DNA from 4 places in the Photobacterium sp. SP02 genome. Region 4 is predicted to be linked to each of the others. Evidence: predicted binding sites of a transcription regulator. Region 4 holds the regulator's gene; each other region holds the start of a gene.
What was found. The regulator CRP, encoded in region 4, controls carbon source genes, mostly activating them, when cyclic AMP is high. The targets are predictions, from matches to a motif close to TGTGANNNNNNTCACA.
Positions count from the first base shown of each region.

Region 1: a site for CRP is predicted at 4,195-4,210, ahead of P0Y67_RS09945 (CTP synthase). Genes of this name have one in related genera too.
Region 2: a site for CRP is predicted at 2,780-2,795, ahead of cytR (DNA-binding transcriptional regulator CytR). Genes of this name have one in related genera too.
Region 3: a site for CRP is predicted at 3,164-3,179, ahead of P0Y67_RS08250 (NupC/NupG family nucleoside CNT transporter). Genes of this name have one in related genera too.

Region 1 covers NZ_JASJOJ010000018.1:14,028-21,301, forward strand. Annotated here, with positions in the region: gene ispD (2-C-methyl-D-erythritol 4-phosphate cytidylyltransferase) at 1-580, opposite strand, end outside; gene ftsB (cell division protein FtsB) at 619-900, opposite strand; gene eno (phosphopyruvate hydratase) at 1,088-2,389, opposite strand; gene P0Y67_RS09945 (CTP synthase) at 2,470-4,113, opposite strand; gene mazG (nucleoside triphosphate pyrophosphohydrolase) at 4,283-5,095, opposite strand; gene relA (GTP diphosphokinase) at 5,174-7,274, opposite strand, start outside.
Region 2 covers NZ_JASJOJ010000044.1:12,723-19,996, reverse strand. Annotated here, with positions in the region: gene rpmE (50S ribosomal protein L31) at 1-204, opposite strand, end outside; gene priA (primosomal protein N') at 434-2,632, shown strand; gene cytR (DNA-binding transcriptional regulator CytR) at 2,810-3,823, shown strand; gene P0Y67_RS16510 (SPOR domain-containing protein) at 3,985-4,638, shown strand; gene hslV (ATP-dependent protease subunit HslV) at 4,837-5,364, shown strand; gene hslU (HslU--HslV peptidase ATPase subunit) at 5,374-6,705, shown strand; gene P0Y67_RS16495 (1,4-dihydroxy-2-naphthoate polyprenyltransferase) at 6,873-7,274, shown strand, end outside.
Region 3 covers NZ_JASJOJ010000013.1:74,869-82,142, reverse strand. Annotated here, with positions in the region: gene P0Y67_RS08265 (ImpA family metalloprotease) at 1-1,885, opposite strand, end outside; gene P0Y67_RS08260 (hypothetical protein) at 2,123-2,320, shown strand; gene P0Y67_RS08255 (TatD family hydrolase) at 2,304-3,113, shown strand; gene P0Y67_RS08250 (NupC/NupG family nucleoside CNT transporter) at 3,326-4,615, shown strand; gene P0Y67_RS08245 (XapX domain-containing protein) at 4,910-5,080, shown strand; gene deoC (deoxyribose-phosphate aldolase) at 5,475-6,248, shown strand; gene deoA (thymidine phosphorylase) at 6,420-7,274, shown strand, end outside.
Region 4 covers NZ_JASJOJ010000028.1:15,676-22,949, reverse strand. Annotated here, with positions in the region: gene astA (arginine N-succinyltransferase) at 1-425, shown strand, start outside; gene astD (succinylglutamate-semialdehyde dehydrogenase) at 443-1,900, shown strand; gene P0Y67_RS13245 (DUF1338 domain-containing protein) at 1,939-2,733, shown strand; gene P0Y67_RS13240 (hypothetical protein) at 2,806-3,015, opposite strand; gene crp (cAMP-activated global transcriptional regulator CRP) at 3,197-3,829, opposite strand; gene P0Y67_RS13230 (OsmC family protein) at 4,104-4,508, shown strand; gene P0Y67_RS13225 (YheU family protein) at 4,562-4,783, shown strand; gene P0Y67_RS13220 (phosphoribulokinase) at 4,911-5,780, shown strand; gene P0Y67_RS13215 (hydrolase) at 5,822-6,793, opposite strand; gene P0Y67_RS13210 (aminotransferase-like domain-containing protein) at 6,805-7,274, opposite strand, start outside.

The DNA.
Region 1 (7,274 bases), on a different contig from region 4:
AATATTCCAGCGCCGATGCTTCGTCTGTGAGCACAGCCCCTTCCGCCAGCGATTTGACCATGGCATCTCTGAGCTGTCTGACCCGAAACATCTGGGGGGTCAGTGCATGCCAGAGGTCGGTGCGATCCACTGTTGCCGCAATAGTTTGCCGGCCGTTGCCACGTTTCATGGTATCGCGCACCGGCGCGGCCAGAATGGCACCAAAGGCATGCTGTTGTGCCTGTTCAATCAGACGGGACAAATCATCCTGATGCAGGCAGGGACGGGCAGCATCGTGTACCAGCACCCAGTCATCATCTGCCAGTGTGGCCAGACCGGAAAACACCGAATCGGCACGTTCGCGACCGCCAGGTACCACGACGACATCCGGACGACGGGCCAGAGGCAGATGGTTAAAATAAGGATCGCCGTCACTGATCGCAATCACTACCCGGCCGATAGCGGGGTGCTGTAACAAACTGTCCACCGTATGTTCCAGTATCGTTTTGCCAGCGATAACCAGATACTGCTTCGGCCTGTCGGCCTGCATACGGCTGCCAACACCTGCAGCAGGCACTACCGCCGTTAAGGTTTGAGTCATGATGGGTTTACTGCCAAGTTAACACTGAGTGACCACTCCTAGAGAGAATGGTCACCGACTATGCGGAAAAAAGTTTCTCCGGGCTTGATCATACCCAGCTCATGCCGGGCACGCTCTTCTACCGCTTCCAGGCCCTGATGCAAATCATTGATTTCTGCATACATCTGCTGGTTACGCTGCACCAGTTCGGCATTCGCTTTTTGCTGTAGCGCCACATTGTTTTTAAGCGCCATATAATCAGACATGCCATTCTTGCCGGACCAGAATTCGTACTGCAGCCAGGATAATACCAGCAGTAACACTGCACTGAATACACGCATGCAAGCCTCATTCTTGGGTGATTAACACAAGTCGACAGGCTATCTCATCAGCCTCTAAGGCGGTAATAATCCCATAAAGCGCCGTATGTGACCAGTTCCGGACCCGCCATTCGGACAGAAAAAAGCCGCTCTGTTGAGCGGCTTATCATCCGGGGTCACTCAAAGTGACAAAAGTGAAGCTTCAGACTTATGCCTGACCTTTCACTTCTTTCAGACCGTTATACGGTGCTTTCTCGCCCAGCGCTTCCTCGATACGGATCAGCTGGTTGTACTTAGCAACACGGTCAGAACGGCTCATAGAACCTGTCTTGATTTGACCTGCTGCGGTACCCACTGCCAGATCAGCAATCGTTGCATCTTCAGTTTCACCGGAACGGTGAGAGATAACAGCGGTGTAACCGGCATCTTTCGCCATCTTGATAGCAGCCAGCGTTTCAGTCAGAGAACCGATCTGGTTGAACTTGATCAGGATAGAGTTCGCGATACCTTTGTCGATACCTTCTTTCAGGATCTTGGTGTTAGTCACGAACAGATCGTCACCCACCAGTTGCAGTTTATCGCCCAGCAGTTCTGTCTGGTGCTTGAAGCCATCCCAGTCAGACTCGTCCAGACCGTCTTCGATAGACACGATTGGGTACTGGTTCGCCAGATCCTGCAGGTAGAAGTTAAACTCTTCAGATGTGAAGATTTTGCCTTCGCCTTTCATGTTGTAGTTGCCAGCTTCTTTGTCATAGAACTCAGAAGCCGCACAGTCCATCGCCAGCGTGACGTCTTTACCCAGTACATAACCTGCCGCTTCAACCGCTTCTTTGATAGCAGCCAGTGCCGCAGCGTTAGATTCCAGGTTTGGTGCGAAACCGCCTTCATCACCAACGGCTGTGCTCAGACCTTTGGCTTTCAGTACTTTGGCCAGGTTGTGGAACACTTCAGCACCGATACGCAGACCTTCTTTCAGTGTTTTAGCACCGACTGGCTGGATCATGAATTCCTGGATGTCGACGTTGTTATCAGCGTGCTCACCACCGTTGATGATGTTCATCATTGGCAGAGGCATAGAGAACTGGCCCGGAGTGCCGTTCAGTTCTGCAATGTGCTCGTACAGAGGCATGCCTTTTGCAGCCGCGGCCGCTTTTGCGTTCGCCAGAGAGACAGCCAGGATAGCGTTAGCACCAAACTTAGATTTGTTTTCAGTGCCGTCCAGGTCGATCATGATTTGGTCGATGTCCGCTTGGCTTTTCGCGTCTTTACCAACCAGTGCCTGAGCAATAGGACCGTTAACCGCTTCAACGGCTTTCAGTACACCTTTGCCAAGGAAACGAGATTTGTCGCCGTCACGCAGCTCCAGAGCTTCGCGGGAACCCGTTGATGCACCAGAAGGTGCCGCAGCCATACCAACAAAACCACCTTCCAGGTGGACTTCAGCTTCCACTGTCGGGTTACCGCGTGAGTCGATGATTTCACGACCCAAAACTTTAACGATCTTAGACATAGTGTTTCCTCTTGCTTTATTTTGATTTAAAAAAGCGAAAAAAAAGCTGCCGCACTCCATGTGCAACAGCTGTTTGTAACTTATTTCTCTTCGAACTCACCACGCTGGTGCTGACCAGCCGCTTTGACGAATCCTTCAAACAAAGGATGGCCATCGCGAGGTGTTGAGGTGAACTCAGGGTGGAACTGAGCGGCCACAAACCAAGGGTGATTCGGCACTTCGATAATCTCTACCAGCTTCTTGTCAGCAGACAGGCCGGAGATTTTCAGGCCTGCTTCTTTCAGCTGAGGCAGCAGGTTGTTGTTCACTTCGTAACGGTGACGGTGACGCTCGTGAATGGTTGCACTGCCGTACATTTCACGGGCTTTGCTGCCCTCTTCCAGATGGCACAGCTGAGAACCCAGACGCATAGTACCGCCCAGATCCGACTCTTCCGTGCGCTCTTCCACGTTACCTTCGCTGTCGACCCATTCAGTGATCAGGCCCACCACAGGATACGGTGATTTAGCGTCAAATTCCGTCGAGTGAGCACCGCTCATGCCCGCCACATTTCGGGCGAACTCGATCAGCGCCACCTGCATACCCAGGCAGATGCCCAGATAAGGGATGTTGTTTTCACGCGCATATTGCGCTGTCATGATCTTGCCTTCAACACCACGACCACCAAAACCGCCCGGTACCAGAATCGCATCCAGACCTGCCAGCATTTCTACGCCTTTTGATTCAACATCCTGTGAATCAACGTATTTGATGGTCACAGACAAGCGGTTTTTCAGACCCGCATGCTTCAGTGCTTCGTTGACTGACTTATACGCATCCGGCAGTTCGGTGTATTTGCCCACCATACCGATAGTCACTTCACCGGTCGGATTGGCATCTTCATAGATAACGCGCTCCCACTCGCTCAGATCGGCTTCCGGGGCGGTAATACCAAAGCGCTGACACACCAGTTCATCCAGACCCTGCGACTTAATCAGCTGAGGGATCTTGTAGATGGAGTCAACGTCTTTCATTGAGATAACGGCTTTTTCCGGCACGTTACAGAACAAGGCAATCTTGGCTCGCTCATTGGCCGGAATCATGCGGTCAGAACGGCAGATCAGCACATCCGGCTGAATACCGATAGACAGCAGTTCTTTGACTGAGTGCTGAGTAGGCTTGGTTTTCACTTCACCGGCCGCGGCCAGGTAAGGCACCAGAGTCAGGTGCATAAACATCGCACGCTCACGGCCCAGCTGCACGCCCAGTTGGCGAATCGCTTCCATAAATGGCAGGGACTCGATATCACCGACCGTACCGCCCACTTCGACGATAGCGACGTCGTGGCCTTCTGCACCGGCAATCACACGCTCTTTGATAGCGTTAGTAATATGAGGGATGACCTGAATGGTCGCACCCAGATAGTCACCGCGACGCTCTTTACGCAGCACGTCTTCATAGACACGGCCAGCAGTAAAGTTGTTGCGCTTGGTCATCTTGGTACGGATAAAACGCTCATAGTGACCAAGGTCAAGGTCGGTCTCTGCACCGTCTTCCGTAACGAATACTTCACCGTGTTGAATCGGGCTCATAGTGCCTGGATCAACGTTAATGTAAGGGTCTAGCTTCATCATGGTCACTTTCAGACCACGGGCCTCTAAGATGGCCGCCAGTGAGGCTGCAGCAATACCTTTACCTAGGGAGGATACAACACCGCCCGTCACAAAAATGTAATTCGTTGTCATGTTTAACCTGGAAGATTGGTGTAGAGGATAAAAAGTATCTGGACGGGAAATTAGTATACCAGACACATTTTATTGCCACAACGTGAAAACTATCACAGTAAACCCAGACGCTTTTTGTTCCAAATCAAGCCCGGTATCCTTGATGGAAAGTCCGCTTGCGGGTTAGTACTCACTTTGATGCTGAAACAGACTTTTCCTTGCGCTTAACATTTTCCCACTCGGCATCCAGCTCATCCAGTGAACAAGCGTCAATCTGCTTGCCCTGTTCCAGCACACAGCGCTCCACTTCGCGAAACCGGCGTTCGAACTTACGGTTGGCTTTGTGCAAGGCCATTTCCGGTTTCACTTTCAGGTGCCGGCTCAGGTTCACCACAGCAAACAGCAGATCGCCGATCTCCTCTTCGATACGTTCCTGATTGGGTACCGCCTGATGGGCTTCTTCCATCACTTCGTCGATTTCTTCCTGCACTTTGTCAACCACCGGTCCCAGTGTTGGCCAGTCAAAACCCAACCGGGCGCAACGTTTCTGGATTTTATCGGCCCGGTTCAGCGCAGGCATTGCCTTAGGGATATTAGCCAGAATACTGTCATCCTGCCCTTTTTCTGCACGCTCTTTGGCCTTTTCCGCTTCCCAGTTCGCATGTATCGCAGCTTCATCGGCGAAATCTTTATCTGCAAAAACATGAGGATGGCGACGAATCAGTTTGTGGTTGATCGCGCCGACCACATCATCAAAATCAAACAAGCTTTTTTCTTTCGCCAGCTGGCTGTAGAAGATCACCTGAAATAACAGATCGCCCAACTCCTCCTTCACATCATCCCAGTTCTCTTCGGCAATGGCATCTGCCACTTCATAGGCTTCCTCCAGCGTGTGAGGCACGATAGAGGCAAAATCCTGTTTGAGATCCCAGGGGCACCCCCGCTGCGGGTCGCGCAGCTGCGTCATGATGGAAAGTAAGATGCTGATGGGCTTGTCGCTCATAATGGTTTTCCTGTGCTCTGTGTAGCGTTGTCATTGGGCAGAAAACGGGCCGGGGCCCGTTCTGTCGATAGGATGAGATCAGTGCAGTCGTCTGGCTTCAAAGACATCTTTCACCTGCTCCAGGCGGAGGATCAGTCTGCCCAGACTGTCGAGATCGGTCAGTTCAATATCAAAATCCATGATCGCCATCTGCTTTTTGAAATCGATCCGGCTTTTCACCCCGGCCACTTTGACCTTTTCATTGTGCATGGTGTTGGTCAGATCTTTAATCAGGCCGTTACGCTCAGAAGCGGTTACCCTGACGGTCAGCGTGTAGCGCCCGGCAAAGCTGCCGCCCCAGACAGTATGAATGATCCGCTGCGGCGCGACATGACGCAGTTCTTCCAGCTGTTCACAGTCGCTGCGGTGAACCGAGATCCCCCGCCCCTGTGTCACAAAGCCCACTATGTCATCGCCGGGAATGGGCTGGCAGCAACGCGCCAGGTGGGTCATCAGGTTATCCACCCCTTCCACCACTACGGCGTCGCGCTGCGGTTTTTTCTGGCTGGCCTTGCTGCCCGCCTCGGTTAAACGCTCCAACAGCTGCTGATCTTCTTCTTCAGCCGTGGGCTTATTCACCAGCGCATTGATATGGTTAATGACCTGATTGATACGCAGATCACCGCTACCGATACCGGCGAACAACTCATCCGTCGAGTTCACGTTAAAGCGCTTCAGGGCGTAGGACTCGGCATCTTTCATGGTGGCGCCGATTTTATGCAGCTCCTGCTCCAGAATTTCCCGCCCAGCCGTGATGTTTTTATCTCTGTCTTGCTTGCGGAACCAGGCATGCACCTTGGCTCGTGCCCGGCTGGAATTGACAAAGCCCAGGTTCGGATTCAGCCAGTCACGCGATGGATTCGGCTCTTTCTGGGTGATGATTTCGACCTGATCGCCCATTTGCAGGTGATAAGTGAAAGGCACAATTCGCCCTTCCACTTTGGCCCCGATACAACGGTGGCCGACCTCAGAGTGAATGTGGTAGGCGAAATCGAGCGGGGTGGCATTCAAGGGCAGATCGACCACATCCCCTTTCGGGGTGAAGGCATAGACCCTGTCGTCGAAGACTTGACTGCGCAGCTCTTCGAGCATTTCGCCGGAGTCGGACATTTCTTCCTGCCAGGCCAGCAGCTTACGCAGCCAGTTGATTTTCTCATCATAGGCAGAATGGGCGCCGGCAGAGGTGCCGGATTCTTTGTATTTCCAGTGCGCGGCCACCCCCAGCTCGGACTCTTCGTGCATCTGCTTGGTGCGGATCTGGATCTCAATGGTTTTGCCTTCCGGGCCGATCACCACAGTGTGGATCGACTGATAACCGTTAGGTTTAGGGTTGGCTACATAGTCATCGAATTCTTTGGGCAGATGGCGGTATTTGGTATGCACCACCCCCAGTGCCGCATAGCAGTCCTGCAGCTGGTCCGCGATAATACGCACCGCACGCACATCGAACAGCTCATCAAAGGCGAGATTCTTTTTCTGCATTTTGCGCCAGATGCTGTAGATATGCTTGGGGCGTCCATGCACCTCAGCCTTGATATTCGAGGCTTTCATCGACTCATCCAGATCCTTCACGAAATGGTCGATGTAGTGTTCCCGGTCGATACGACGCTCAGACAGCTGTTTGGCGATCTGCTTATAAGTCTCCGGGTGTTTGTAGCGAAACGCGTAATCTTCGATTTCCCATTTAAGCTGACCGATACCTAGACGGTTTGCCAGCGGAGCATAGATATTGGAACACTCCCGCGCGGCGGCACGACGAACATTATCCGGCTCGTCCTTCACTTCACGCAGATTACAGATACGCTCGGCCAGTTTGATCACCACGCAGCGGAAGTCGTCCACCATAGAAAGCAGCATGCGGCGAATATTATCGACCTGTGCCGATTGCGCCGCGCCTTCTTTAATGGCATTCAACTGGCTGATTGCCGCCATCTGCTTGACGCCCTTGACCATTTGCAGAATGGTCTGGCCGTATTCCTCTTTGATGTCATCACTCTTGTAGAAGCCACCTTCAACAAGCGGGAACAGCAGGGCCGCCACCAGGGTGTCGGTATCCATACTGAGCATCACCAGGATTTCAACCATTTCCCGGCCACGCCACAATAACTGGCCGGCCGCTTCCTTGTTGTCCAGATGCGCT
Region 2 (7,274 bases), on a different contig from region 4:
AGACAGAGCGCCGAAACGCTTGTTGAATTTGTCGATACGGCCACCGGTGCTCACTTGACGCTGCTTACCAGTGTAGAATGGGTGACATTTGTCACACACATCCAGGTTGATGTCTTTTTTCATAGTTGAATTAAAGACAAAAGCGTTGCCGCAAGAACAACGTGCGTTTACAGCTGTGTATTCTGGGTGGATACCTTGTTTCATGGGAAACCTCTAAGCTAAGGCCGTGTCGCTCTCCCGATCCAAAGCCGGGCACCACACGTGGTTAATAAATACTGCCAGGCCAAAGGCGCTGGACAAATAGGCGGCGTATGATAATCAATCAGCCGACACAGATCAACCTGCAATCGCAGTGTCGTCTTGCTTTGCCTCACCCCCTGTGCAAGGTACACTGCCCTCTACCTGTAAGTATAAGTGATATCAGCCGATACCCATGACTGCCACCATCGCCAGGGTTGCCCTGCCCGTTCCGCTGGACAAAAGCTTCGACTACCTGATCCCATCAGGCCAACGGCCTGTGGTCGGTGGCCGGGTACGGGTGCCATTTGGCCGTCAGCAGCTGACCGGGATAGTCATTGCCCTGACCGGGCAGTCCGATTTTCCCCGCGACCAGCTCAAGCCCCTCAAGGCCGTTCTCGATAGCGAACCGCTGTGGCAGCCGCCATTGTTTCAGTTGCTGGAGTGGACCAGCCGCTACTACCAGTACCCTTTGGGCGATACGCTGGCCAATGCCCTGCCTTCGGCCCTACGTAAAGGCAGACCGGCCAATGCCGAGATTCGTTACTGGCAATTGACAGAAAAAGGTCAGGAACACCCTCTGGCGGCACTCAAACGGGCACCGCGGCAGGCAAAAGTACTGACGCTGCTGCGCCATGGCGCGCTGAGTCACGATGCCTTGCTCGATCAGGAGGTGAACAGCGCCACCCTGAAAACGCTGGCAGAAAAAGGCTGGGTCGAGAGTTTTCACACCACAGCGCCCAGCGGCCACTGGCCCACGGATTTCGCGGTCACCGAAGAGAAACCCCGCCTCAACGAAGAGCAGGCGCTGGCGATTGCCAGCGTCAATGCCAACCCGGATTATGCCTGTTATTTACTGGAAGGGGTGACGGGGTCAGGCAAGACCGAAGTCTATCTCAACCTGATTGAGCCGGTGCTGGCCGCCGGCAAACAAGCCCTGGTGCTGGTGCCGGAAATTGGTCTGACGCCGCAGACCATCAACCGTTTTCAGCGCCGCTTCAACGTGCCGCTGTTCACCATTCATTCCGGCCTGAATGATACCGAGCGCCTCAGCGCCTGGCTGGCCGGGCGCGACAATCAGGCCGGCATCATTATTGGTACCCGCTCAGCCCTGTTCACCCCCTTTGCCGATCTCGGCATCATTATTGTCGATGAAGAGCATGACTCATCCTATAAGCAGCAGGACAGCCTGCGCTATCACGCCAGGGACATGGCCGTGCTGCGGGCCAGCAAAGAAAACATTCCGATTGTGCTCGGTTCAGCCACCCCGGCACTGGAAACCCTGCACAATGCCAGAACCGGCAAATACCACCACCTGCACCTGACCCGCCGCGCCGGTAACGCGCAGGCCGCCCGTCACGGGGTGCTGGACATGAAGGGGCTCCATCTGGAGGCTGGGCTGTCCGCACCGCTGATTGCCCGTATGCGTCAGCATCTGAGCGCCGGCAATCAGGTGATGCTGTTTCTCAACCGCCGCGGGTTCGCGCCGGCCCTGATGTGCCACGAATGCGGCTGGCTGGCGGAGTGCAAGCGCTGCGATGCGTATTACACTTATCATCAGCACTCCGGCGAGCTGCGCTGTCACCATTGCCAGACCCAGCGTCCTGTCATGCCCCAATGCCAGCAGTGCGGTTCAACCCAGCTCCAGACAGTCGGGGTCGGCACCGAGCAGCTTGAACATCAGCTTGCCACCCTGTTCCCTGAATTCAAAACCGTCCGTATTGACCGCGACAGCACCCGCCGTAAAGGCAGCCTGGACAATTACCTGGAAGCAGTCAGGAACAAGGAATACCAGATCCTAATCGGCACCCAGATGCTGGCCAAAGGTCACCACTTTCCCGACGTAACCCTGGTGGCGCTGGTCGATGTCGACAGCGCACTGTTCAGCAATGATTTTCGTGCAGCGGAGCGGCTGGCACAGCTGTTCATCCAGGTCGCCGGCCGCGCCGGCCGCGCCAGCAAACCGGGCGAAGTGCTGCTGCAAACCCACCACCCGGAACACAGTCTGCTTCAGGCACTTCTCTACAAAGGGTACGACCACTTTGCCGCCCAGGCGCTGACAGAACGCCGTCAGGCCATGCTGCCGCCTTTTACCTATCTGGCACTGTTCAGAGCCGAAGCGGCGCAAAGTGAGCTGACCGAGCAGTTTCTCCATCAGGTGCGCGGCGTTCTGGAAGCAAGTCCGCTGTTTGAGTCACACACTCTGGTGCTGGGGCCCAATCCGGCGCCTCTCTCCCGCCGCGCCGGCCGCTACCGGTGGCAGTTACTGCTGCAGGCGCCTGACCGGAAAACCCTGCAAACTCTGCTGTCTGTGGCGCGTCCTGCCATTAACTTGCTGCCATTGGCGCGGAAAGTGCGCTGGTCACTGGACGTCGAACCTCAGGATTTAAGCTGAAGATAAGACAATTAATGCGATTTGGATCACAAGCCCAATGTAATTTATGCTATTTGGCACATGTTTAAACCCGCATAAAGCGCCTACAATAACAGGCTTGTTGGACCAGGTTTCTGCACCGATTTGGTTGCGATCCTCCAGCATTATTGAGAGAAATGTCTTAGAGAGGAACTATTTATGGCGACAATGAAGGATGTTGCCCAGCTAGCCGGAGTCTCTACCGCGACCGTGTCGCGCGCGCTGATGAACCCGGAAAAAGTGTCAGCCTCGACCCGTAAAAAAGTCGAACAGGCTGTCATGGATGCTGGCTATTCCCCGAATTCCCTGGCTCGTAACCTTAGGCGCAATGAATCCAAAACCATTGTCGCTATCGTCCCCGACATCTGCGATCCCTATTTCACGGAAATTATCCGGGGAATAGAAGAAGCGGCGATGGAATATGGTTATCTGGTGCTGCTGGGCGACAGCGGCCAGCAGAAAAGCCGGGAGAACTCATTCGTGAATCTGGTGTTCACCAAGCAGGCGGACGGCATGTTACTGCTGGGCACGGATTTACCCTTTGATATCAGCAAACCGGAGCAGAAAAACCTGCCTCCTATGGTGATGGCCTGTGAGTTTGCCCCTGAGCTGGAGCTGCCGACTGTCCACATTGATAACCTGACCGCCGCGTTTGAAGCCGTGAACTACCTGACCCAGATGGGTCACAAGCACATAGCCCAGATCACAGGTCCCGACACAGCCATGCTCTGCCAGTTCCGCTCCCAGGGTTATCAGCAGGCCCTGCGCCGCGCCGGCACAGAACTGAATCCGGCTTACACGGTAAAAAGTGATTTCACCTTTGCCGGCGGTGCCCGCGCCGTGACCACCCTGTTATCGCTGCCGGAGCCGCCGACCGCCCTGCTGTGCCACAACGATGTCATGGCCATCGGCGCCATGCAGCAAGCCAAGCGATTAGGGATCAATGTTCCTCAGGATCTGTCCATCGTCGGGTTTGATGATATTCAGTTCGCCGAATACTGCGATCCGCCGCTGACCACAGTGTCGCAGCCCCGCTATGAAATTGGCCGTCAGTCGATGCTGATGCTGCTGGACATCTTACAAGGCAAGGATATAGCTGCCGGTTCGCGCCTGCTGGATGCCAAACTGGTCATCCGGGAAAGTGCCGCGCCACCGCCAGGCAATCCGCAATAGCCAGCGCGACCTGAGCTGAAAAAATCATCACTTTGAGCAAAAGGTCACAGAATGATCGGGAAGCTCTGCCTCTTCGGCAGGTACAGGCTTCCCGACACTAGCCAGTGTGGGCACTTCTTTGTACCATGTCTGACCATTAGTCCAACAATCATCAAAACATTGTGGCAACCAAAGATTACGTCAAGCGAGGCCGGGCCGCGAAAAAGCCCGCCAGAAGAACACCTTCCCGCAGCAGCAAACCCAGTGGCCAGTTCCCGGTAAAATGGGCACTGATCGCCCTGTGCCTGGTGATTGCCCTCGGCTATGGCTTATATTTTCTGTCTTCGTCACCCAAGCCTGCAGCACCCCATGCGACCCCGGTTAAGCCGCCGCCGGTCACAGTCAAAGACAAAACACCGCCTGCACCTGCCGCCAAACCCAAGCAGGAAACCAGCACCAAAGTCGACACCAAGCCTGTGACTGCGCCGAAGCAACAAGAAAAATTACCGCCTAAACCGGCAGAAAAATGGCGCTACATCGAAGAGCTGGAAAATAAAGAAGTGCAGGTGGAAGCGAAAAAGGTGCCGGATAAGCCGGGTCGCCCTTATCTGATGCAGTGTGGCGCTTACCGCTCGCCAGGGCAGGCGGAGGAGCGCAAAGCCATGATTGCTTTCCAGGGGCTCACCAGCCAGATCAAAGTGTCTCAGGGTGAAAAAGGCAGCTGGTATCGCGTGGTACTCGGCCCATACCCGCAGAAACGCAAAGCCGAAAGTGATCGCAATATGCTGCGTCGGGCCGGGATTGAACCTTGCGCCATCTGGTACTGGGACGCCTGAGTCGTTTGCTGAGCTGATAACGGCTCACTACACTGATTAAGGATGCTGAAGCAGACAAAACGCTGCCAAGGCATCCTTTTTTATGGCCTTCACTGCGCAGATTGTTTCGTTTGCCTTGAAATCGGAAACCACCATCCCCAGATCTGCGGCTATACCCATACCGGCCTACGAGCCGGACTGATGCTAAGAGGTAATACCGTGACAACCATAGTCTCTGTACGTCGCAATGGAAAAGTCGTCATCGCCGGTGATGGCCAGGTCTCACTGGGCAATACCGTCATGAAGGGCAATGCCCGCAAAGTCCGCCGCTTATACAACAATCAGGTACTGGCAGGATTCGCCGGCGGTACCGCCGATGCCTTCACCCTGTTTGAGCGCTTCGAACGCAAGCTGGAAATGCACCAGGGGCACCTGATGAAAGCCGCGGTCGAGCTGGCCAAAGACTGGCGTACCGATCGCAGCCTGCGCCGCCTGGAAGCCTTACTGGCCGTTGCGGATGCCACCGCCTCGCTGATCATCACAGGTAACGGTGATGTGGTTCAGCCAGAAAACGACCTGATTGCCATTGGCTCAGGCGGTAATTTTGCGTTATCCGCAGCCCGGGCGCTGCTGGAAAACACCGAGCTGGATGCTCGCACCATAGCTGAGAAGTCGCTGACCATTGCTGGTGATATCTGCGTTTACACCAATGACTTCCAGACTGTTGAAGAACTCGATACCCAGTAAGGATTCCCCATGTCTGAAATGACTCCCCGCGAAATTGTTCATGAACTGAACCGCCATATTATCGGCCAGGACAAGGCCAAGCGTGCCGTGGCAATCGCGCTGCGTAACCGCTGGCGTCGCATGCAGCTGCCGGAAGAGCTGCGCGTTGAAGTGACCCCGAAAAACATCCTGATGATAGGGCCGACCGGTGTCGGTAAAACCGAGATCGCCCGCCGTCTGGCCAAACTGGCCAACGCGCCTTTCATCAAAGTGGAAGCCACCAAATTCACTGAAGTCGGTTATGTCGGCAAAGAAGTGGAAACCATTATCCGCGATCTGACTGACGTTGCGGTCAAAATGACCCATCAGCAGGCCACCGAAAAAGTCCGCTTCCGCGCTGAAGAGCTGGCCGAAGACCGCATCCTGGATGTCTTGCTCCCGCCACCGCGTGATGCCTGGGGCAAGAACGAAGAAAGCGACACCAATTCGGCCACCCGCCAGTCATTTCGCAAAAAGCTGCGCGAAGGCAAGCTGGATGACAAGGAAATCGAAATTGACGTCGCCGCGCCGCAAATGGGCGTTGAGATCATGGCTCCTCCCGGCATGGAAGAAATGACCAATCAGCTGCAGGGCATGTTCCAGAATCTGGCGGGCAACACCACCAAAAAGCGCAAGATGAAAATCAAGGATGCGCTCAAAGCGGTGACCGAAGATGAGGCCGCCAAGCTGGTCAATCAGGAAGAGCTGAAAGAGCAGGCTATCCACGCGGTCGAGAACAACGGTATCGTCTTCATTGATGAGATCGACAAAATCTGTAAGCGTGGCGAAAGCTCAGGCCCGGATGTGTCCCGCGAAGGGGTTCAGCGTGACCTGCTGCCGCTGGTGGAAGGTTCTACGGTCTCGACCAAGCATGGCATGGTCAGAACCGATCACATCCTGTTTATCGCCTCCGGCGCCTTCCAGGTGGCACGTCCGTCTGATCTGATCCCTGAGCTGCAGGGCCGTCTGCCAATCCGGGTTGAACTCGAAGCCCTGACCAGCGAAGACTTCAAGCGTATCCTGACCGAGCCGAACGCGTCGCTGACCGAGCAGTACCGCGCCCTGTTGGCCACGGAAAATGTCACTATCAGCTTTACCGAAGATGGCATTGCCCAGATTGCCGATGCGGCCTGGCAGGTCAACGAGCGCACAGAGAATATCGGAGCCCGCCGTCTGCACACAGTGCTGGAGCGCCTGATGGAAGAGCTGTCTTATGATGCCTCCGAACAGGGCGGTAAAGAGCAGATCATCGACAAAGCCTATGTGCATGCCCATCTGGGCGAGCTGGTGGAAGACGAAGATCTCAGCCGCTTTATTCTGTAACCCGACCTGTCACTGAGTGGTTAACTTAACCACTCAGTGCTCCATACCCAGCGGGATGCCAGATTATCGACTGGCATCCCGTTTTTTATCTTCTTGTTGCGCCAGAGCAACATTCTTTTCTGTAATCGGACCATACTCACACCCTATGCTGTCTTTATCTTGGGATCATGGCTTTGTCCTCTCTCTCCGTCTGGCTGGATGCGACCCGGCCCAAAACCCTGCTGCTGGCCGTGGCCGCTTTGCTGTGCGGTAACAGCCTGGCCGCTGCCCAGGGGCACTTTTCACCGGCGATCGCCCTGCTGGCACTGCTGACGGCTTTGCTGCTCCAGATACTGTCTAACCTGGCCAACGATTATGGCGACGTGCGCAAAGGCACGGATAACCGCCACCGGCTGGGGCCGCAGCGCGGACTGCAACAGGGCCGGATTTCCCTCACTGCCATGCGTGCTGCCATAGGCGTGACCCTGACGCTGACCACCCTGAGCGGCATCGCCCTGCTCTGGCTGGCCCGGCCGTCCTTCACCGTCTTGCTCAGCTTTATGGCCCTGGGAGCCGTTTCTGTGCTGGCA
Region 3 (7,274 bases), on a different contig from region 4:
CACCCTGACTCCCCGCCAGCGCCCTGAGCGCACTGTGGTGATAAGTCGTAATGAAATCTGCCATTTCACCGGGCGTATCCCAGCGGCTGTTTTCGGACAGTGTGGTTTGCATCCGGTTGTTTCGCGAATGGATTTCAAAATGTTCAGTTGCCACTTCCGCCCAGTCGAAGGCGTTGTTGTTCAAGGCTGCGAGAAAGGCCGCATCGTTTTGACCCAGCTGCCAGTAAGGATGGAGCCCAATCTGGCGAAAGGAAAAGGTCATTGCTGTTCCCTTGTCGGTAAAGCCAATCTGGATCGGGCCGCCATAGGGAGAAGTGATCGTCAGCGTTTGGCCGGCTTTAATCGCCAGGCGGTGAGACTGGAGGTATTTAGGGCGGTTATAACCATTGCTGACGGCCATCTGTTTGGTGGACGCTGGGCGCTGGGTATTGATAGAGATACTGGCGGCCACCGCATCATTGTTATCGGTGCGGGTAACACTAAACGTCTGACCCGGAAGGGCATAGACACCTGCTGCTCGCCAGGGCTGCCGGCTGACCAGCGTGACGTTTTTTTCTGTTGGCGTGATGTGGCTGAAGTCAGTCCGGCTGAAGTTGCCTAAATCAGGCTGAACCGGATTGAACCGGCGCGCGTTATACACCAGGTGGTCGGCATAATAACTCTTTAAAAACGCGAGAGTGGATGCCGTGTTCTTTGACATAGGAAACTGCACTGCTTCACGGTATTTATCCGCCAGCAGGATCAGATGTTTTTCCAGTGTATACTGCCCCGGAAGGGCAAAGATATCTGTCGCGGTTGCATCTAAGGAGCCAATGAGCTGGCGCAGTGATCCGGCAGGGGAAAGAAACTCACGGTTAAAAGCTGGAATATTGCTGCAGTTCGCATTGTCATCTTCGCAATCTGCAACAGAGAAGCTGAAGCTATCGTACTGAAGGTGCTTTACCAGTGCATGAATCTGAGCCAGCAGCCCAGTCTCAGACCGCATATCGGCGGCAGATGTCCAGTTAGCTTTATCTTGCGAAAAATAATTCCCTGCTCCGCCTATCTCCTCGGTTCGGGCGCCAAAGTAGGTCAGAACCAGGTTGGTCAGCGGTGCCGCATTCCAGCTGTTAGTGTGGACATACAGCAGGGACTGTTTACGGGCTGCCGCGGCACTGAGGGCGGTCTGAACCGCAGATTCGCTGAGCGCGCCGCTGGAACCGGTAATGATAAGGTGTGCTGATGATAAACACTCTGCCAGTTGCGCTTGATTACTGCAGAGGGTGGTTTCTATTGTGGGGTAGCGGCTGGCAAGCCAATTTTTCGACTGGTTGTACTGGCTGTTGCTGAGCAACATAAAAGACACGCTGACAGTATCTTTCTCCGCAAGTGAGGCGGGGACAAGCAACCAATCTGTGATGCTTTTCATGTGTGATGCGAAGGCCGCGTTCTCGCCAGCATCAAGGTCGCGCAAAATGTTACTGCCAAAAGCGACACTGCGGCGCGATTGCTGTTCACTGACGGTGGCCAGCGTATTTCCCTGGTTACCCGTGATCAGTTCTTTGGCGCTGGTTAATGTGTGCAAGCTGAAAAGCCGGGAGTTTCGGCTAGGATCATAATCGATCGCTTTATTACCAAAAATCTGCTGATGCGTAACAGTGAGAGCCGTTTGCTCAGCATCGATCAGATCTGTAATTCTTTGTTCAAGCAGGGCGGCATCGGCAGGCAACAGTGCGGGATCGCCCTGTTGTACGGCTTTGCTGATGGGATCTTGCGGTAAAGTGATCGCAGGGGGATGCCCATTGTCATGCGGTGTATCTGGCAGACTTCCGGAGGATGCCGATGGGGTGTTTTCCCCTCCACACGCTGTTAATGAGAGTAAGAAAAGAAAACTGTATTTGTTCATGGGTGTATATGGTCGCTGAGCCTTGCGGGCTTAGTATCATAAACCGTGATGATTTGCTGAAATGGAAGAAAGACTTGGGCTGAATGGCTGATTTTGGGAAAAACAGTGTTGGAGTGAAAGACTGCAGTCACATTGGAGCGCATTCCTTGCCCAAGATCTGAATGCCGGTATGTTGATTGTGTTTTTTGCCTGACATAATGACCACAGAGATTCTCCGCTATTTAGGAAGAAGGTGCCATGTTAACTCTGATCCGCCGTTGGCTGGCTCACTATGATGCCTGGTGCGAGCGTATGGGCTTTGTGCCGGAAAACCGGCGCTGCTGTGCGCCCGTCCGCTATGATGAAGACGATGACCGTCATCCGGCGCAGCGCGCTGCCAGGGCAAGAGCGTGTCAGTCAGTGAAAAAGGATACCTCAGGTGCAGCTGATAGATAGTCACTGCCATTTCGATTTTCCGCCGTTTGCCGCTGAACCAGAGTCCTATCTGGCACAGGCCGGGCAGGCTGGCGTCAGCCATATCGTGATCCCATCGGTCGGGGCGCGTAACTGGCAGCCCATTCAGACCTTGTGTGCCCGCACGGCATCCCCTGCACAGCCGGCACTCTTCTATGCGCTGGGCATGCACCCGTATTTTGCTTCCGAGCATGATGCCGACACACTGAACCAGCTGGAGAGCAGGCTGGAAACGGTCAGCCAGCAGGCGGGCAACCGCTGTGTGGCTGTCGGGGAATGCGGGCTGGACTTTGCTATCCCCAATGCAGACAGACAGCAGCAAATGGGCTGGTTGATCAGGCAGCTGGAATTCGCCAATCAATTTAACCTGCCGGTGATACTTCATTGCCGCAAAGCCTTTCCTGAACTGATGCAATGCCTGAAATCCTGCCCGCCAATTCGGGGAGGGGTTTATCATGCATTCAGTGGTAGTTTGCAGCAAGCGTCTCAACTTCTTGATCTAGGTATCAAAATTGGAGTAGGTGGTACGATCACCTATCGCAGAGCGAACAAAACTCGAACTACAATGACTCAGTTACCTCTTGATGCAATGTTACTGGAAACCGATGCGCCAGATATGCCGTTGGCCGGTTACCAGGGAGAGCCGAATCAGCCGGACAGAGTGGCGTTAGTGCTGGCGGCTCTGGCTGAACTGAGATCAGAATCATTGGCGGTACTTGCTGCTGCTACTAGCAAAAATGCAGAAGTTTTGTTTGCACTGCCTTCTCAAATTTGATGATTCTGACATTTCTCTGGCTTTTCTTTATGCATCAGGTAGTGCTTTGGTGTGAGTTTCATCACACTTGATGTTCAACTTTCACTCGGTTTCCAATCAAAGTGTGATGTGTGCATTACATGCTGTAAGTTGCCATGCGTATAATGCGCCCGACTCTTGAGAGAGCCGAATTGTCGAGACGCCAAAATTTAACTATAGGGATGCCATAAACTATGAGCGTGTTTATGAGCCTGGTTGGGATGGTTGTGCTGCTGCTTGTGGCTGTGCTGCTGTCTGATAACCGTAAAGCTATTAACTTACGTACCGTGGGTGGCGCGTTTGCCATTCAATTCTTCTTCGGCGCATTTGTTCTGTATGTGCCGGTAGGCCGTGATGTGCTGTATGGTGCATCGCAATTCGTTGCCAATGTGATCGGATATGGTGATCAGGGGATTTCCTTCCTGTTCGGCGGTCTGGTTTCAGGCAAGATGTTTGAAGTCTTCGGTGGCGGCGGTTTCGTCTTCGCCCTGAAAGTGCTGCCGGTTATCGTGTTCTTCTCAGCACTGATCAGCGTACTGTACTATCTGGGTATCATGCAGTTTGTGATTAACATTCTGGGTGGCGCACTGCAAAAAGCGCTGGGAACGTCCCGTGCCGAATCCATGTCTGCAACAGCAAACATTTTCGTGGGTCAGACCGAAGCACCACTGGTTGTGCGTCCGTTTGTACCTAAGATGACTCAGTCTGAGCTGTTTGCGGTGATGTGTGGTGGTCTGGCGTCTGTTGCCGGTGGTGTACTGGCCGGTTATGCCTCTATGGGTGTACCGCTGGAATACCTGATTGCAGCCTCTTTCATGGCGGCACCGGGTGGCTTGTTGTTTGCGAAAATCATCAAACCTGAAACAGAAACGCCTGTGGATCAATTGGGCGTTGATAAAGATGATGAAGGTCACGATGACAAGCCTGCTAACGTCATTGACGCAGCGGCTGCGGGTGCCTCTTCCGGTATGCAACTGGCACTGAACGTCGGTGCGATGCTGCTGGCGTTCATCGGTCTGATTGCACTGATCAATGGTATTCTGGGTGGTGTTGGTGGCTGGTTCGGTATGCCTGAGCTGACGCTGGAACTGATCCTGGGTTATGTCTTCCAGCCGCTGGCTTTCCTGATTGGTGTGCCTTGGAATGAAGCACAGGTTGCCGGTTCTTTCATCGGTCAGAAAATAGTCGTGAACGAGTTCGTGGCTTACCTGAACTTCACGCCGTACCTGAAAGATGTGGCTGATGGTGGTCTGCTGGTTGCTGAAACTGGTGTAGCGATGACTGAGAAGACCAAAGCGATTATCTCTTTCGCACTGTGTGGCTTCGCCAACCTGTCTTCTATCGCTATCCTGCTGGGTGGTCTGGGCGGTCTGGCACCAAGCCGTCGTCACGACATTGCCCGCTTCGGTATGAAAGCCGTTGCCGCAGGTACGCTGTCTAACCTGATGTCTGCAACGATTGCAGGTCTGTTCCTGTCACTGTAATTCAGTCAGAAACCGTTAGATTGAAAACGCCACAGCTTAGCTGTGGCGTTTTTTTTTTGCCTCGCATTTTCTTTGCCGCTGACAATGGCGGCTGTCAACAGAATCAGTAACTATCTGAATCATTTCCGGTAAAAGCCGCTAAAAAGCGCCAATTGACTCTTCCTTCACTCAGGCGGCACGCGCATGCTTAAGGGGTCAGCAGACACTTGGTTTTCTGCAGTCTACACTCTGTGAGTATTTCCAAACCGGACTGCTTCGCTCTCCCGGTCTGGTCACAACGACGGGAGTGACAGCATGCATGATGTAATCGTGGCTTTACTGGCAGGTGTGATAGTCGGGCTGATGTTTTCCGCACTCAAATTGCCGATTCCGGCTCCGCCTGTGTTATCCGGAGTGATGGGCATTGTTGGTGTGTATCTCGGCGGACAACTGTATCAATGGCTGATTGAACGTTTCTTTTCCTGAGCAAGGGATCAGAAGTGATCCGAAGGGGCCGGGCGGAGAGGTGACGATAGCTGCGTGCTGGGTCAACACATTATCCACTCTGGGAAACGTCTATTGTATGGTTTGCCTCTGAGCTCCTTGGTAAAATGGCAGCGTGGAATCGCGGATTGATGATATCTGCGTGTAAGTATTCTGATAATTTTGTGAATTAGGATGCAAAAATGAATGGCTGGCAAGGTGATAGCCACCTTGTGCGGTGAAAAGGACGTCGATCGGGCACGCTGTAAAGGGCCTGAGTCTTCATGGAATCAAGTCCGCTTCTGTTTCTCTGAGGCTACAATCTGCAGAGTTGCCACTGTCTGAGTGAGCAAAGTGAACAGGACACTTGGTAGAACATAATCGACTGGAGAAAGTCATGAGCGATTTAAAAACGGCTGCACTGCGTGCGTTAAAACTGATGGATCTGACCACACTGAACGATGACGATACCGATGCGAAAGTGATCGAACTGTGTAAGAACGCGAAAACCCCTGTTGGTAATACCGCGGCGATTTGTATTTATCCGCGTTTTATTCCGGTTGCCAAAAAGCAGCTGCGCGAGCAGGGCACGCCGGATGTCCGTATTGCCACAGTGACCAATTTCCCGCACGGCAACGATGACATTGAGATTGCCGTGGCTGAAACCAAAGCGGCCGTTGCTTACGGCGCGGATGAAGTGGATGTGGTGTTCCCGTACCGCGCTCTGATTGCCGGTAACGAAGATGTGGGTTTTGAGCTGGTTAAACAGTGTAAAGCCGCCTGCGGTGATATTCTGCTGAAAGTGATTATCGAAACCGGTGAGCTCAAAGAGCCGGCACTGATCCGCAAAGCCTCTGAAATTTCTATCAAAGCCGGTGCGGATTTCATCAAGACCTCCACGGGTAAAGTGCCGGTGAACGCAACGCCTGAAGCAGCAGAGATTATGTTGACGGTAATCAAAGACATGGGCGTACAGGACAGCGTAGGCTTTAAGCCTGCCGGTGGTGTACGTACCGCTGAAGACGCACAGCAGTTCCTGGCGATGGCTGATTGTATTCTGGGTGCCGACTGGGCAGACAGCGCGCACTATCGTTTTGGTGCATCCAGCTTGCTGGCAAACCTGCTCAATACGCTGGGTGAAGGCGAGAAAGCCGCAGAAGGCGGTTACTGATACCTCTGGTATCGGTTGACCGATTCTGAACCTGATCTGTGGCAGCCGGCTCGACTGGCTGCCACAGGAAACTGCCAATAAAGGGAAAGACCGCGTCTGCCGGCACCTGCCGCTGACGCTGCCTGGTCTGCCGGGCGTTATTGTCTCTCCCCAGCCATGTCGAGGCATCCTATGTATTTACCTCAGGAAATTATCCGCAAAAAGCGCGATAACATCGCACTCACCCAAGACGAAATTAACTTCTTTATTCAGGGCATCGCCAAAGACACTGTGTCTGAAGGCCAGATCGCGGCTTTCGCGATGGCGGTGTACTTCAACGACATGACCATGAATGAGCGGGTCGCGCTGACCTGTGCCATGCGCGATTCCGGCATGGTGCTGAACTGGGATCACATGAACTTCGGCGGCCCGATTGTCGACAAGCATTCCACCGGCGGTGTGGGTGATGTGACCTCACTGATGCTCGGCCCTATGGTCGCCGCCTGTGGCGGTTTCGTGCCTATGATTTCTGGTCGTGGTCTGGGCCACACCGGCGGCACGCTGGATAAACTGGAATCCATTCCGGGCTATAACATCATGCCGTCGAACGAGGTGTTCGGTCAGGTGACCAAAAGTGCAGGCGTGGCCATTATCGGTCAGACCGGTGATCTTGCACCGGCTGATAAGCGCGTGTATGCCACCCGCGATATTACTGCCACGGTCGATAACATCTCGCTGATCACTGCTTCTATTCTGTCGAAGAAGCTGGCGGCAGGTCTGGAATCGCTGGTGATGGACGTCAAAGTCGGTTCAGGTGCTTTCATGCCAACCTATGAGGCCTCGGAAGAGCTGGCGAAATCCATTGTGGCCGTGGCCAACGGTGCCGGCACCAAAACTACCGCCTTGCTGACCGACATGAACCAGGTACTGGCTTCCAGTGCCGGTAACGCAGTAGAAGTGCGTGAAGCCGTCCAGTTCCTGACCGGCGAATACCGCAACCCGCGCTTGTTTGAAGTCACCATGGCGCTGTGTACCGACATGCTGCTC
Region 4 (7,274 bases):
TCGGCAAGAAAGAATTTATTGCCGATCTGATGCCGAAATTGCCCATTTACGTCAACCTGCTGAGCAAAGAGGCCCAGGCCGTGATTGGACAGGTGCACGACAATACGCGCCCGGCGCTAAAATTGCTGGAAGCGGAAGGTTTCGTCAACCGTGGCTATGTCGATATTTTTGATGCCGGCCCCACGGTGGAGTGCGATCTTCGCCATATCGAGTCGGTCCGTGCATCTCAGCGCTGTACGGTTGAGATCGGCGAACATCACAGCTCGCATAATTACATCATCAGTAATACCCGTTTTGCCGGTTTCCGTGCAACGGTAGGTAAAGCGGCACTGGATGGTGAACGTAATCTGGCCATCATTTCTCCGGAAATGGCCAAGGTGTTAGAAGTGAAAAACGGGGATCAGGTTCGCCTGATTGCTCAATAACTAGGGTGGAATACAAAATGACACAATGGATTGCAGGCAACTGGCAAGCCGGTCAGGGCGAAGCGATGCAGTCGCTGAACCCATTCAGCGGTGAAGTGATCTGGGAAGGTAAGAGTGCCACAACCGAGCAGGTTGAGCAGGCTGTGGCCAGCGCACGTCAGGCACTGGTGACCTGGCGTCATACCCGCCTGGAAGAGCGTCAGGCTATCGTTGAGCGCTTCGCTGCCCTGGTCAAAGACAACAGCGAGCACATTGCCCGCACTATCGCCGAAGAAACCGGCAAACCGCTGTGGGAAACGCGCACTGAAGCCGGCGCCATGGTGGGTAAGATTGCGATTTCTCTGCGTGCTTACAATGAGCGTACCGGTGAGCGTGAAAAAGACGTGGCCGGTACCAAAGCCGTACTGCGTCACCGTCCGCTGGGCGTGATGGCGGTATTCGGTCCGTATAATTTCCCCGGCCACCTGCCAAATGGCCATATCGTACCTGCGCTGCTGGCGGGTAACACTGTGGTGTTTAAGCCCTCTGATCTGACGCCGAAAGTGGCGGAAGAAACCATCAAGCTGTGGGAACAGGCGGGTCTGCCAGCCGGTGTGCTTAATCTGGTTCAGGGCGCGCGGGCGACCGGTGAAGCCCTGGCACAGTCGGCCGGTATCGACGGCCTGCTGTTTACCGGCAGCGCCAATACAGGTCATATCCTGCACCGTCAGTTTGCCGGTCAGCCAGGCAAAATGCTGGCACTGGAGATGGGCGGCAACAACCCTATGGTCATCTCCAAGGCCTACGGCGACCTGAAATCCACTGTGTACACCATTATCCAGTCGGCTTTCATCAGTGCCGGACAGCGTTGTACCTGTGCCCGTCGTCTCTATGTCCCTGCAGGGGCAGAAGGGGATGCCCTGATTGCGGCGCTGGTCGAAGCGGCCAAAGCCATTAAGGTGGACGGCCCGTTTGCCGAGCCGCAACCTTTCATGGGCCCGCAAATCTCGACGCTGGCCGCCGATAACATCGTGGCAGCCCAGCAGCGTCTGATTGATATGGGCGGTGAGCCGCTGCTCAAAGCCGAACGCGGCCAGGGCGCCATCGTGACCCCGGGCATCATTGAAGTCAGTAAGATTGCCGAACTGCCGGACGAAGAATACTTCGGACCATTGCTGCAGGTGGCACGTTACCAGGAGCTGCCTCAGGCGGTCGAGATGGCCAACAACACCCGTTACGGCTTGTCAGCCGGTCTGGTCTCTACTGACGACAGTGAGTGGGAATACTTTATCGATCATATCCGTGCGGGTGTCGTCAACCGTAACCGCCAGTTGACCGGTGCCAGCGGCGATGCGCCGTTCGGTGGTCCGGGTGCCTCGGGTAACTTGCGTCCGAGTGCTTACTACGCGGCGGATTATTGTGCATACCCAATGGCATCTATGGAAGGTGAGGCAACCGAATTGCCGGCACAGCTGTCTCCAGGGATCCAACTGTAACTCATACTTAACCCGTATTTTCGAAGGGGAACCGCATCATGGAAAGAGTGGAAAAATTGTTTGAGGCCCTGTGGCAGGACTTTACTACCCGTCTTTGCCCGTCGGCGGCGCAGGTACACGATCTGCTGACAGAGGAAGAGCCTCTGCAAAATGATCATATTGCGCTGCGTACCTTTAATCTGCCTGGGGTCAGCCTGGATGTTCTGGCTGCGCCTTTTATTGCCATCGGCTACAAGCCGTGCGGCACCTACCATTTCGAGCAGAAGAAACTGTACGCTGAGCACTTCGAGCACCCGAATCCGGCTGCCCCGAAAGTGTTCATCAGCGAACTGCTGGTCGGTCAGTGCTCTGCACAATTGCAGAACACGGTACGTGCGCTGGTCAAGCAGATCCCTGACGGGGCAATGAATGATGCGTCCTTCCTCTATAACGGCCGTTTATGGGAGCTGGATTTTGCGACCTATGAAATGCTGGCCGCGGAAAGCGAGTATGCCGGCTGGGTGGCCGCTCACGGTTACGGTGCCAATCACTTTACGGTGAGTGTCAATCAGCTGGAGCAGTTCACGGAAGTGGCGGCGGTTAACAGCCTGCTGCGCCACAACGGGTTCAGCATCAATGAAGCCGGCGGCGAAGTGAAAGGCAATCCGGAAGTGATGCTGGAGCAGTCATCCACTATGGCTGATCGTGTGGATGTGTCCTTCACCGACGGCGTACGTACTATTCCAGGCGGTTTTTATGAGTTCGCCAAGCGCTACCATCAGGCAGACGGGGAACTCTATCCGGGCTTTGTCGAAGCCTCAGCCGACAAAATCTTCGAAAGTACCAATATGTGATGCAGCCTGGCTGACAAACACCTTAAACAGCGGCCTTCTGGTCGCTGTTTTTTTAGCTCTGGTATCTTGGTGTCAGTGCTGCTGATCCAAAGGCAGCATCCAGGCATCACTGTCACGACTCAGGATCCCGGCGTGCAGACCGGCTTCCTGTTCCAGTAACTGGCGCGGCGACTGAAACCCTGTCATCTCCACTGATGCTGTGAGAAAACGGCCCATAGTGACCACAGGGCGGGTTGGCAGCTGGCTGTGCTGCGCATTCGGGGCAAAACGTTCGATATCCATATCGCGACATCCACATAAAACTGATATGCCAAATGTAGCAATAGGAATGAGGAAGGCAACTGAAAAACTGTGAGGTGACTAGAGGAACCTGATGCAAAGCCGGGGGATGGTGTGCAAATGCAAGAAAAGCCGCACGGGCGGCTTTTCTGATACTCACATTGGCTGCATCACAGCTGAGTGATCAGCGAGTGCCGTAAACCACTATGGTTTTGCCGTGGGCAGAAATCAGGTTCTGCTCTTCCAGCATCTTGAGGATGCGGCCAACGGTTTCACGGGAACAGCCAACGATTTGACCGATTTCCTGACGGGTGATTTTGATCTGCATCCCGTCCGGGTGGGTCATGGCATCAGGTTGTTTGGCCAGATTTAACAGCGTCTGGGCAATACGACCGGTCACATCCAGGAACGCCAGGTCGCCAACTTTCTGGCTGGTGACTTGCAGACGGCGCGCCATCTGAGCAGACAGTCGCATCAGAATATCCGGGTTGACCTGGATCAGCTGACGGAATTTCTTAAAGGAAATCTCTGCCACTTCACATGGTGTTTTTGCACGAACCCAGGCAGTACGCTCCTGGCCTTCTTCAAACAGGCCAAGCTCACCGATGAAGTCGCCCTGGTTGAGGTAGGACAGAATCATCTCTTTGCCTTCTTCGTCCTTGATAAGAACGGCAACGGAGCCTTTAACGATGTAGTAGAGGGTCTCTGCTTTCTCGCCAGCGTGGATCAGTGTACTCTTTGAAGGGTACTTATGAATGTGGCAATGAGAAAGGAACCACTCCAAGGTTGGATCTGTTTGCGGTTTACCTGGAACCATATTACTAACTTCCTCTGCAGTGTATTGCCCAACAACGTCATTCCTTGAATTGGGGTTGGGTATAACAATATCATTGTTTGCCAACTAGGATATTCAGTCAACGGCTGGGCTGCAAGCGCATGTGAACATTCAGTCCAAGAGTTTAACTTTTTTCGACACGCATTGCTTGATATTGGGTGACGATAAATGCACATTTTGGACGCATTACTGTGCACATGATCACACAGTTGTGACTTAGTTTTTAAATGCGGGTTTGAGTAGTAAGGAGCATCGCATGCAATCACGTGTTAAATGGGTAGAAGGTTTGACTTTTGTCGGCCAGTCAAACTCGGGCCACAGTGTGGTCATGGACGGTAACGGCGGCAAAACGGCGCCGAGTCCGATGGAACTGGTGCTGATGGCAGCCGGCGGTTGCAGCTCTGTCGATGTGGTCGACGGCCTGAAAAGTGCCGGCCAGGCCATCACGGCCTGCGAAGCCAACATGACCTCAGAGCGCCGCGAGCAGGCGCCGCGTTATTTCACCTCGGTCAATCTGCATTTCGTGGTGACTGGCCATGATCTTGATGAAGCGCTGGTGGCCAAAGCGGTCGGTGATTCGCTGGAAAAATATTGCTCTGTGTGCCTGATGCTGGGCAAAGGTGTCACGCTGACACATTCTTATGAAATCGTCGCCGCTTAATGGTGTTTCGGGAAAGCCGCGCCGGTTTTCCCCCTTATTTTTCGGTGAGCAGTATGATCATCCCCTGGCAAGAATTGGACTCAGAGACACTCGATAATTTGATAGAACACTTTGTCCTGCGCGAAGGCACGGACTATGGCGAGCGCGAGCTGAGTCTGGCGCAGAAGGTCGCCAGAGTCAGGCAGCAACTGGATAGTGGCGAGGCAGTGATTATGTTCTCTGAACTCCATGAAACGGTTGATATTAAACTGCGCCGTTCACTGAGCGCAGAATAAAGCTGCCATAATGAAAAGCGGCAGCAGAAAACGGAAGCTGACGCCGATGCACGGGCCCGTGAAACTTGACTGCTTTCTCTGGCCCTGTTACTAACTGATTCCGTTAGGATTAACGACAAGGTATGTCATGTCTGCAAAACACCCGATCATTGCAGTAACAGGTTCCTCCGGAGCAGGAACGTCCACCACCTCAGAAGCCTTCCGTAAGATGTTTAACATGTTGAACATTCATGCGGCCTGGCTGGAAGGGGACAGCTTCCACCGGTTCACCCGCCCTGAAATGGATGTGGAGATCCGCAAAGCCAAAGAGCAAGGCCGTCATATCAGTTATTTTGGCCCGCAGGCCAACGACTTTGCTCAGTTGGGCAACTTTTTCCGCCAGTATGGCGAAGACGGCAGCGGCAAGTTTCGCCGTTACCTGCACACCTTTGACGAGGCTGTGCCGTATAACCAGATGCCGGGCACATTCACCCCCTGGCAGGATTTGCCGGAAAATACCGACCTGCTGTTTTATGAAGGACTTCATGGCGGTGTGGTGGACGGCGATGTCAACGTGGCACAGCATGTGGATCTGCTGATTGGCATGGTGCCTATTGTCAACCTGGAGTGGATCCAGAAGATCGTCCGTGATACCCGGGATCGCGGCCATTCCCGCGAGGCGGTGATGGAGTCGATTGTCCGCTCAATGGATGATTACCTGAATTACATCACGCCGCAGTTCTCCCGTACCCATATCAACTTTCAGCGTGTGCCGACAGTCGATACCTCGAACCCTGTCAGTGCCAAAGCGATCCCCAGTCTGGACGAGAGTTTTGTGGTGATCCGTTTTCGCGGCATCAAGAACGTGGACTTCCCGTATCTGCTGGCGATGATTCAGGGCTCGTTTATGTCGCGCCACAATACCCTGGTGGTGCCGGGCGGTAAAATGAGCTTTGCGATGGAGCTGATCATGCGGCCACTCATCCAGCAGTTAATTGACACCGGCAAGATCGGTTAATACTGACGACACAACAACGCCTGTTTGCAGGCGTTGTTGTGTTATGCCCCCAGTTTGTCCCGGAACCAGGCCGGCACAGTGTGATCCAGCCAGAAGCTCGGCGCCCGCCAGGTGCCGCTGACAAATCCGACGTGGCCGCCATGCCGGGTCAGGTGATAGTCAATGTGCGGCGGCAGCGGTTGCCTGGGGATCACGGCCTCGGTCATAAAGGGATCGTCGGCGGCATGAATCACCCGCAACGGCGTCGTGATCTGGGCCAGTTTGCCCAGTCCGCTGCAGCGCTGGTAGTAATCCTCGGCATTGCTGAAACCATGCAGGGGCGCGGTGACGGCATCGTCAAACTGGCGCAGCGAGCGGATTTCAGTGATCTGCTCGCTCTGCAAGGGCAGCAGACCAGGTAATGACGCCATTTTTTTCAGCATGTTTTTCTTCATGGAATCGAGCAGGTAGCGCTGATAGATCCGCGAAAATCCTTGCTGTATCCGGTCAGAGCAGGCCGCCAGATCCAAGGGGGGTGAGATGACCTGAGCGGCAGTGAGTTCCGACGCGGCGCCGGTTTCGGCAAGATAATTGACCAGCATGTTCCCGCCCAGCGAGACACCGACCGCCAGCAGGGGATTGTGGGGAAAACGCTCACGCAGATGGCGGATAAAAAAGGTGGCGTCAGAAGTTTCCCCCGAATGATAGCTTCTCGCCTGACGGTTAATTTCGCCGCTGCAGCCGCGAAAATGCATCATCACTCCCAGCCAGCCCTGCTGTCTGGCGGCAAACAGCAGGCTGTGGGCGTAGGGACTGCGAAAACTGCCTTCCAGGCCGTGAAAGAGGATCATGACAGGCATGTGCGCCGGATGGTGAGACGATGTGCCGGTCCAGGCCAGATCGAGAAAATCATCATCCGGGGTCTGAATGCGCTCTGTCAGCGGCTCGAACCGGGCCTGACGGCGGATGATCCGCGGCAGAATGGTTTGTATATGGGCGTTACGCAGGCCAGCGGCGGGCTCAAAATGATGCATCAGCTTCTCTCTCACAGCGGAAAATCAGGGTATGGCTCCTGAGCCAGCAGCTCAGCCAGGATCGCCAGACCTTGTTCAAGTTTATCATGACTGTGCGGCGCGCTGATGGCCAGACGTACCGCCTGGGGTATAGTGCTGCCCGGCGGCGTAAACAGCTCGGCCGATTTGACTACCACCTCTCTGGCTTGTGCCGCGGCGACAAAATCACTCAAGCGCCAGTGGTCCGGCAAGGTGAGCCAGGCATGGAAGCTCTGCGCGTGATGCTGAATGTGATAAGGGTGCAGATAGCGCTCGAGCAACAACTGTCGCTGGGCTATGTCTTGCCGGATCGCGGTCAGCAGCCGATCGGCATCGCCCTGGTGGATCAGCTCGCAGGCCAGAGCACTGAGCAGCGGACTGATCATCAGGCAGTGATGGTGTAGCGCCGTGTTCAGTCTGTCCTGATGCTTGCCCGGCACCTGGATGTAACCCAGCCGCAAGC